3 regions of the Pandoraea sputorum genome follow, and region 1 is predicted to be linked to each of the others. Evidence: predicted binding sites of a transcription regulator. Region 1 holds the regulator's gene; each other region holds the start of a gene.
What was found. Region 1 encodes sigma-54, which starts transcription at its own class of promoters, with help from an activator protein. Its sites were predicted from a motif close to TGGCANGNAANCTGCTTT; they were not measured.
Positions count from the first base shown of each region.

Region 1 (3,279 bases):
TACAACAGACGGATATGCGCTCGGGTGGTTCCTTGCGGGTTTTCGTCGGTATCAGCCAATGCGATTACCACGCCTGAAGATGCTATTGCAGCGGTTCCGCCTCAGGAGGAAGTTCGTGGTGCTTGATGGCCTCGCGACCGTGATCCTGAACCTTGTCCTTGTACTGCATTACCTTGCGGTCGAGCATGTCGATCAGCTTGTCGATGGCGGCATACATATTCTCGTCACACTTCTCGACGAAAATTTCCTTGCCCTTGAGAAACACCGTGACGCTCGCGATCTGGCGTCCGCTCTTCTCCTTGGTTTTGTCGACAGAGAGGATCACCTCGGCGCCAATTAGCTGGTCGAAATGATTCAACACGCGGTTAAGCTTGTTGACGACAAATTCGCGCAGCGAAGGCGTGAGTTCGAGATGGTGTCCACTGATCTTCAGATTCATAGCTGCTCTCCTTGCTGAAATGCCGAAGTGCAGGCCGCGTCAACGTTGACGCTGGCTAGCGAGGGTGCGAGCCATTGACGTGACGCAATGTCGCACTGCGGCGTAATGCCCCAGCGGCCAACATGGCGCACCAGGACTGTCCTACAAAGATTTGCGCAAGTTCACTGCGGGGATTCGCATGGCCTCGCGGTACTTCGCGACAGTGCGCCGCGCCACCACAAAACCTTGCTCTGCCAGCAGTTCCGCGATACGGCTATCGGAAAGGGGGCTCTGCGGGTCTTCTGCTCCTATGAGTTGCTTGATGAGTGCGCGGATGGCGGTCGATGACGCAGCGCCTCCGGCTTCCGTTGCCACGTGTGATCCGAAGAAGTACTTGAGCTCGAAGGTTCCAAATGGAGTGAGCATGTACTTACTCGTTGTCACGCGTGAAATCGTGGATTCATGTAAACCCAGCGTATCAGCAATCTCGCGTAAAACCAAGGGCCGCATGCCGATTTCGCCATGCGTGAAGAAGTTCTTTTGGCGCTCGACAATCGCCTGCGCCACCCGCAGGATCGTGTCGAAGCGTTGCTGGATGTTCTTGATCAGCCAGCGCGCTTCCTGCAACTGCTGTTGGAGGTTGCCGGTTCCCGGATCGTTCCGGTTATTTCGGAGAATGCGCGCATACATCTCGTTGATACGCAGACGCGGCATGACTTCCGGATTCAGCTCCGCCGTCCAGCCGCTCCCTTGCTTGCGTACCAGCACGTCCGGCACGACATAGTCGGCCTGAGGCGCGCCGTAAGCCGCGCCCGGGAAGGGGTCCAGCGAGCGAATCAGCTGATGCGCGGCGCGCAGGCCGTCTTCACCGACACCTAGCAGGCGGCGCAGACGCGTGTAATCGCGCGCGGCCAGCAGTTCCAGGTGATCGGTGACGATGCGCAGCGACAGGGTGCGCACACCGCTAGCGGGCAGACGCTGGAGCTGTAGACGCAGGCATTCGGCCGGGCTGCGGGCACCCACGCCCGCCGGGTCGAAGCTTTGCAGCAGCGCCAGCGCCGCGTTGATCTCTTCCGTTTCGAGCGCCAGTTCTTCAGGCATTTCGGCCTGAATTTCGTCGAGCAGGCTACCGAGGTAGCCGTCTTCGTCCAGCGATTCGATCAGGAATTCCACCAGCGCGCGGTCGCGCGGACTCGCCTTGGTCAGGCGCAGTTGGGCCAGCAGATGTTCGCGGAGATTGGGGTGGTCGACGTGAAGTTGCGGACGCGCATTGTCGTCGTCGTCCGATGCGCTGCCGGAGCGGGCGAAGTCGTTCAGGCTCCAGTCGCTGCCGTTGTCCGACGCGTTGTCGTCGAAGCGGGCCTCACCATCGAGTTCGCGTGCTTCGTCGTGACCGTTGGAGGCCTCGGGGCCATTGTCGTTCGAACTGCCCGACGACGAACTCCGTTCGTTGCGCAGCGACCCGTCTGTGCCCACACGTACCGAACCGGCGAGCCAATCGTCCTCGCGTTCGAGCATCGGGTTCTGGGTAAGGGCGTGCTCGACTTCCTGTTGAAGTTCGAGCGTCGACAGTTGCAACAACCGGATCGATTGCTGCAACTGCGGCGTGAGGGTCAGGTGCTGAGAGGTGCGGAGTTGAAGAGTCGGTTTCATAGCGGTCTCGCCTTCATTGTAGAGGCTTTGTCACGCCAACGGAACCGTCCCTGACTCCTATCGGAGGCAGGGTTTACATGCGAAAAATCTGCTTTACATCCGGAAATTCTCGCCCAGATAGACGCGACGGACGCTTTCGTCGGCAACGATCTGGTCAGGCGTACCGGCGGCAAGCACCGAGCCTTCGCTGATGATGTACGCGTGATCGCAGATACCCAGCGTCTCGCGCACGTTGTGGTCGGTAATCAGGACACCGATGCCTCGGTCCTTGAGAAAGCGCACGATCCGCTGAATTTCCAGCACGGCGATCGGGTCGACGCCCGCGAACGGTTCGTCGAGCAAAATGAAACGCGGCTGTGTGGCCAGGGCGCGCGCGATTTCCACGCGACGACGCTCGCCGCCCGAGAGCGACATCGCCGGATTCTCGCGGAGGTGGCCCACTTGAAGCTCGTCGAGCAGGGCTTCAATGCGACGTTCGATTTCATCGCGCTTGAGGGGCTTGCCCTGCGCATCGACCTGCAATTCGAGCACGGCGCGAATGTTGTCTTCGACCGTGAGCTTGCGGAACACCGACGCTTCCTGCGGCAGATACGAGACACCCATGCGGGCGCGCTCGTGGATCGGCAGTTCGCTGATGAGGTTGCCGTCGAGCTGGATTTCGCCATCGTCGGCGGGCACGAGTCCCACAATCATGTAGAACGACGTAGTCTTGCCCGCGCCGTTCGGGCCAAGCAGACCCACGACCTCGCCGCTTTTCACGTCGAGCGACACGTCCTTGACGACGGTGCGCGCGCCGTACTGCTTCTTGAGCGAGCGCACGACGAGCGCGCTGGGCTTGCCCGCCGGGCCGGCGCCCGGGTTGATGGTCGAAGCGTTGCTGTTGGCAGAATTGGCAGAATTACTCACGCGGATTCCCGATGTTCTTGGAAGGCGACAGCGGCGGCAAATCGCCCTTGGGCGCGGCGACCGGCTTGCTGGCAGCGCCCGACGCCTGTGCGCCCGTGGCGTTGCGAGGTGCGAGCGTGGCGCGCACGCGGCCGTTCGGATTGTTGGGGTTGACCTGATCGGCGCCGCTGTTGGCGGTGTAGACCTCATTGTAGGTGTCGTACGTGATCACGCTGCCGTGAATCTCGTCGAGTACCTTCGTGCCCCCGGCCAGACGCTTGAGCGTGGCCTGCGTGGTCAGCGTAGCGACTTCGGTCTTGCCG
Region 1 is NZ_CP010431.2:596,924-600,202, forward strand. Features, by position in the region: gene hpf (ribosome hibernation-promoting factor, HPF/YfiA family) at 83-439, opposite strand; gene NA29_RS02745 (RNA polymerase factor sigma-54) at 581-2,071, opposite strand; gene lptB (LPS export ABC transporter ATP-binding protein) at 2,165-2,935, opposite strand; gene lptA (lipopolysaccharide transport periplasmic protein LptA) at 2,970-3,279, opposite strand, start outside.

Region 2 (3,279 bases), 1.9 Mb from region 1:
GACCCGATGACGCTCGATTGCCTGCCAGACCTGTTCCGCATCCATCTTCTCGCCCGGCAACAACACGCTGGCCGCGCCGCGCGCGGTGTTGACGATGGCGTGAATGCCCGCGCCATGCGAAAGAGGGGCGACGACCATCGAGCGGCTGCGATACGTGATGCCAGGCATCAGATCGGCCAGGTGGTTGGTGACGACGAACGCCATCTGCCCGTGCGAGAGCACGCCTGCCTTCGGATGGCCGGTTGTGCCCGAGGTGTAGAAGAACCACAACGGATCTTCGTACTCCACCTCCTCCTCGTACCCCTGTGCACCCATGTGTTCGGCGACGAGCGTCTCGTAGTGCAGCTCGCCCGCACGCGGCGCACCGAGGGCGATGACGTGGCGCAATGCGGGCGACGCCGCACGTACCGCATCGACGTGGCCTTCGAAACCCGCGTCGTAAATCATCACGCAGGCGCCGCTCGACTGCCCCAGATACGCCGCTTCGGGCGCGGTGATACGGAAGTTCGTCGGCACCCACACGGCCCCGAGGCGAAACGCAATCCACGCGCTCTCGAAAATCGGCAGGTTGTTGCGCGAATGCACGAGCAACTTGTCGCCCTTCTTCACGCCGAGCTTGCGCAGCGCGTCGACGGCAGCATTCACGCGGGCGTCGATCTCGCCCCACGTCGCTACGTTGTCGCCGACGATCAGACCAGCTTCGTCCGGGTGCCGCCGCGCGACGTCGGCCAACAACCGGCCGAGGTTCATGACCTTCTTGAGCATTTCTCGTCTCCTTGATCGCCCGGCACGCTTAGCGCGCTTCGAGAATGCTCACGTAGTTCGCCACGGCCGCGCCGCCCATGTTGAAGACACCCGCCAGCTTCGCATCGGGAATCTGCATGTCGCCCGCCGTACCCGTCAGTTGCATCGCCGCCATCACGTGCATCGAGACACCGGTAGCCCCCACCGGATGCCCCTTCGCTTTCAGACCGCCCGACGGATTGACCGGCAGCAGCCCGTTCTTTTCCGTCAACCCTTCCGCAAGAACACTCGCGCCCTGCCCCGGCTTGGCCAGCCCCATCGCTTCGTATTCGATGAGTTCGGCGATGGTGAAGCAGTCATGCGTCTCGACCAGCGACAAGTCCTTCAGCGACACCCCGGCCACGCCCAGCGCCTGACGCCACGCATGCTGACCGCCTTCGAATGCCAGCGGATCGCGTCGCGAGAGCGGCAGATAGTCGTTGACCTGCACGGCGGCGCGAAAGCCGACCGCCTTGGGCATGCTGCGTGCGACGTCCGCCTTGGAGATGACGAGTGCAGCCGCACCGTCCGACACCATCGAGCAGTCGGTGCGCTTGAGCGGACCGGCCACGAACGGGTTCTTCTCCGAGACATTGCGGCAGAAGTCGTAGCCGAAGTCGCGACGCATATGGGCGTACGGATTCACCGAGCCGTTGCGGTGGTTCTTCGCGGCAATGCGCGCGAGCGCGTCGGACTGATCGCCGTAGCGGTCGAAATAGGCCTGCGCGATGGTGCCGAACACGCCTGCGAAGCCGCCGGGAATCCCGGCCTCCTCACGCGCATACGAGCATTTGAGCAGCACTTCACCGACCTGCGGCGTGGCGAGTTCGGTCATCTTCTCGAAGCCGATCACGAGCACATGTGTGGCTTTGCCCGCTTCGATGGATTGCAGCCCGCCGTGCACGGCGGCCGAACCGGTCGCGCACGCATTTTCGTAGCGCGTGGCGGGTTTGAAACGCAGGCCGGGAATGCGGTTGAAGATGAGCGACGAAGGGAAGTCCTGATACAGGAAACCGCCGTTAAAGGTACCGACGTGAATGGAATCGATCTGTTCGGGCGAGAGGCCCGCATCGTCGAGGGCGGCCTGGGCGACGTCGGCCAGCAGAACCTCGGCGTCGACGTTATCGAGTTTGCCGAACTGGGAGTGGGCCCAGCCGGTAAGGCATGCAGCAACCATGAAGTGTCTCCGGAAAATTGGGGTCATCCAGACTCCGGTGAGCAATTTCGATGCCAGATCCCTGCAAGGCGTCTACGTACGGTCGACGTGGGCAGCGTAACGCCTGATCTGTCACATCGACGGCTCGGTCAGTCGTCGTTGCGAGGTCGTTCTCTTGCCGCGCTTGTGGCGCATGCGGTGCTTGTGGCACCTGTGCAATTGACGCAAGCGTAAAGCGGGAGCCACCGGCCCATCAAGTGAATTCTTAAGCACGCCGGATGAAGAAAATTTGCTGTGCCGCAGCAATGTCCGACATGCCGAAATGCGTGCGACACCTGTCGCACCGGGCGTGGCGACATTTGCGACAGGTGTCGCAAGGCGTCGACGAAATGCGACAGGTGTCACACCCGCATGTTTGCTGGGTTCGGCCGAGCCTCGCTCGCGCAGCAAATCGCACCATACCCGCGACACGCTCGCGAAGGCTTGTTGCGCCTGATGAAAGGCGCGCGGCCGACACGCGGCACCGCCCCCGGGATTTCACTAATGCTTAACAACGTAAGGGTTTTCCCGTTCGGATGCCGAACTGGCATTCGATTTGCGTAAGATTAGCCAGCCACTTTTCCGAGTTGGCCGGGTCGTTGCATGGCAGCACGTGTGCACGGCCCGCGCTTCAGACGCAGTCACCAAACCAATAAACAGGAGACAGCAGTATGAGCACCATGGACCGCCGCCACTTCATCAAGGTTGTGGCCGCCACATCGGCCGCCGCCGCTACGGGGTTGTATCAGACGCAGGCGCACGCTGCCGAATTCACATTGAAGTTCGCCAATAACCTGCCGGTCAGCCATCCGATGAACATCCGCGCCAAGGAGATGGCGCAGAAGATCGCCGAACAATCAAAAGGCCGCATCGACTTTCAGATCTATCCGAACAATCAGCTCGGATCCGACAGCGATATGCTGAGCCAGATTCGCTCGGGCGCAATCGACTACTTCACGCTCTCGCCGCTGATTCTCGGCACGCTCGTGCCGGCCGCGCAGATTTCGGGCGTGGGCTTCGCGTTCAAGGACTACAGCCAGGTGTGGGCCGCCATGGACGGCGATCTCGGTGCGCACGTGCGCGGCCAGATCGCAAAGACGACCGTGTTCGCGTTCGACAAGATCTGGGAGAACGGTTATCGCCAGATCACCACGAGCAGCCGTCCGATCAACTCGCCGACCGACCTTAAAGGCCTGAAGATCCGCGTGCCGACGAGCCCGCTGTGGACGTCGATGTTCAAGGCGTTCGATTCGTCGCCCACGTCGATCAACTTCGCCGAAGTCTATTCGGCCCTGCAAACG
Region 2 is NZ_CP010431.2:4,394,108-4,397,386, forward strand. Features, by position in the region: gene NA29_RS19345 (acyl-CoA synthetase) at 1-765, opposite strand, end outside; gene NA29_RS19350 (acetyl-CoA acetyltransferase) at 794-1,960, opposite strand; gene NA29_RS19355 (TRAP transporter substrate-binding protein) at 2,650-3,279, shown strand, end outside.
Region 2: the regulator sigma-54 is predicted to act here: its motif matches at 1,999-2,016, upstream of NA29_RS19350 (acetyl-CoA acetyltransferase).

Region 3 (3,279 bases), 2.0 Mb from region 1:
AGGCAGTGATCTATGCGAGCGGCCCTGATCAGGTCTTCGGCGGCGGGTTATATCCGTTGCAACCTGCGGTCGCCGTCGAAGGCGGATGGGAGGTCACGGGGCAATGGCGTTTTGCCAGCGGCTGCAAAGGGGCTTCGTGGCTCGGCGTGGGCATTGGCGGCACGCCAGCGAATGGCGGTGGCGCTGCTGCTGGCAAACCGCTGACCGCTGTGTTTCCGGCGTCGGAAGTCGAGATCGTGGACAACTGGGACGTGGTGGGAATGCAAGCCACGGGCAGTCATGACTTGCGCTTGCACAAAAAGCGGGTGGATACGGCATGGACATTCACGCGCGGCACGGCACCGACGGTTGACGAGCCGTTGTACCGCTATCCTGCAGTGTCCTACCAGGCGCAGGTCCACGCCGCCGTGAATCTGGGACTTGCACGCGCAGCACTCGATATGGTCACGGAGATGGCGGGCGGCACGAAAACCGTGACGGGGGCGCCGCGCCTCGGGGATCGCGCCTATTACCGAATCGAGCTCGGCAAGGCGGAAGCCATGTTGCGCAGCGCCCGGGCGTTCTTCTATGAGGCGCCCGAGGCCGCGTGGAATTCGATTCTGGCGGGACATCCGGTGACGTCTGAGCAGGCGAACCTGTTACGCCTGAGCGCGACGCACGCTGCCCAGATCTGCGCCGATGTCGTGCAGAAAGCCTACCGTTTGGCTGGAACGGCGGCGATTTACAACGACAATCGACTGCAGTGGATCATGCGAGACTCGCTGGTCGTGACACAGCACGCGTTCCTGGGGGAGGCGACCTACGATAGCGCGGGCGCTTTGTTTGCCGGCATCCCGCCCGTGACGCCGTATCCGTGAGGTGAGGCGCAAGATGGAGACCGCAGCGCGTCGAGGAGGGAGCGTCCGGTCTCGCGGCAACCCCCATGTCGCCTGAGGGCTTCATGTTGGTGCGCGCGAAGCGAATGTCCCGCGTCATGCACTGATGCGGTGCTGAAGTTGGGTGATGTAGCGCAGATTTATCGGACGATTCCCATAGACAGTCTGACTTCTTTTCCTTGCCCGATGTGGCATTGCCGATGATCTAGTGCGGCCTGGCACGCTTGTTGCGTAAGCGTTAGTGCCAGCGGCAAAGGCGTCGCCGGCAACGAATTCAGGTGCGACGTCGGGCGGGACAGCCTGCGACGTACCCACAGGACAACGGCGTCCCTCTGTGCTTCGGCACGGACGGACGCCGTTTTGTTTTTCGGGCGCTGCAGGCGCAACAGGAGAAGACAGCATGCGCAAACCTCGTCTGGTCGTCATTGGCAACGGCATGGCCGGCATCCGCACGCTCGAAGAGCTGCTTGAGATTGCACCGAACCAATACGACATCACCGTGTTCGGCGCCGAGCCGCATCCGAACTACAACCGCATCCTGCTCTCGCCGGTGCTCGCTGGCGAGCAGGCGTTCAAGGACATCGTGCTCAATCCGCTCAACTGGTATGCGGAGAAGGGCATCACGCTGCACCTCGGCCGCGAGGTCAGCCAAATCGACCGGCGTTGCCGCGTGGTGCGCTGTGCCGACGGCACAGAAGCGCCCTACGACCGTCTGCTTATCGCGACCGGCTCCAGCCCGTTCATTCTGCCGGTGCCGGGCAAGGATCTCGATGGCGTGATCAGCTATCGCGACATTCGCGACACCGAAATCATGATCGAGACGGCCAAAGTGAAGCGTCACGCGGTGGTGATCGGGGGTGGATTGCTCGGGCTCGAAGCGGCCAATGGCCTGAAACTGCGCGGCATGGACGTCACGGTCGTGCACCTGGCCGACACGCTGCTCGAGCGTCAGCTCGACAGCACGGCGGGCAAGCTGCTGCAACAGTCGCTCGAAGCGCGCGGCCTTGCGTTCCGTCTGTCGCATCAGACGACGGAGATTCTCGGTGACGACAACCGCTGCGTGCGCGCCGTGCGGTTCAGCAACGGCGACGAAATCGCGGCGGATCTCGTGGTGATGGCCGCCGGTATTCGTCCGAATACCACGCTGGCGGAAGCGGCCGGTTTGCACTGCGCACGCGGCATCGTGGTGTCGGACACGCTGCAAACTTACGATCCGCGCATCTACGCCGTGGGCGAATGCGTGAGCCATCGCGGCGTGGCGTACGGTCTCGTTGCGCCGTTGTTCGAGCAGGCCAAGGTCTGCGCAAATCACCTCGCGTTGATGGGCATCGGCAGCTATCGCGGCTCGGTGCTCTCCACCAAGCTCAAGGTCACGGGCATCGATCTGTTCTCGGCGGGCGACTTTCTGGGCGGCGAAGGCACGGAGGAAATCGTGCTGTCGGACCCGGCGAGCGGCGTCTACAAGAAGCTTGTGATTCGCGACGACAAGCTCGTCGGCGCGTGTCTGTATGGCGACACGGCCGACGGCGCGTGGTACTTCAAGCTGCTGCGCGAAGGGCGCACGCTGGGGGAGTTGCGCGAGCGCATCATGTTCGGCGAGTCGAGTGTGGGCGACGTCGGCACGCAAGGGCAGAACCGCGCGTCGGCCATGGCCGACACCGATGAAGTCTGCGGCTGCAATGGCGTTTGCAAAGGCACCATCGTGAAGGCCATCACGGAGAAGGGCCTGTTCACGCTCGACGAAGTGAAGAAGCACACCAAGGCCGCCAGTTCCTGCGGCTCGTGTGCGGGTCTGTGCGAACAGATGCTGATGAGCACGCTCGGCTCGACCTACGACGCCGCGCCGAAGGAGAAGGCCGTGTGCGGCTGCACCGACCTGTCGCATGCGGATGTGCGTCGCGCGGTGCGCGAGCATCGCCTGACCACGCACCGCGCCGCCTTCGACTTCCTCGAATGGCGCACGCCCAACGGCTGCGCAACGTGTCGTCCGGCGCTGAACTACTACATGCTCAGCACATGGCCGAAGGAAGCGGTGGACGATCCGCAAAGCCGCTTCGTCAACGAACGCGTGCATGCCAACATCCAGAAAGACAACACGTTCTCCGTCATCCCGCAGATGAAGGGCGGCGTGACGAATGCGAGCGAACTGCGCCGCATTGCCGACGTGGCGGACAAGTATCAGATTCCGATGGTCAAGGTCACGGGCGGTCAGCGCATCGACTTGCTCGGCGTGAAGAAGGACGATCTGGTGAATGTGTGGCGCGATCTGGGCATGCCCTCTGGGCACGCTTACGGCAAGTCGATCCGCACGGTGAAGACGTGTGTGGGCAGCGAGTTCTGCCGCTTCGGCACGCAGAACAGCACGCAGATGGGCATCGATCTGGAGACGATGCTCGCGAACATG
Region 3 is NZ_CP010431.2:4,355,623-4,358,901, reverse strand. Features, by position in the region: gene NA29_RS19175 (acyl-CoA dehydrogenase family protein) at 1-857, shown strand, start outside; gene nirB (nitrite reductase large subunit NirB) at 1,276-3,279, shown strand, end outside.
Region 3: the regulator sigma-54 is predicted to act here: its motif matches at 1,092-1,109, upstream of nirB (nitrite reductase large subunit NirB).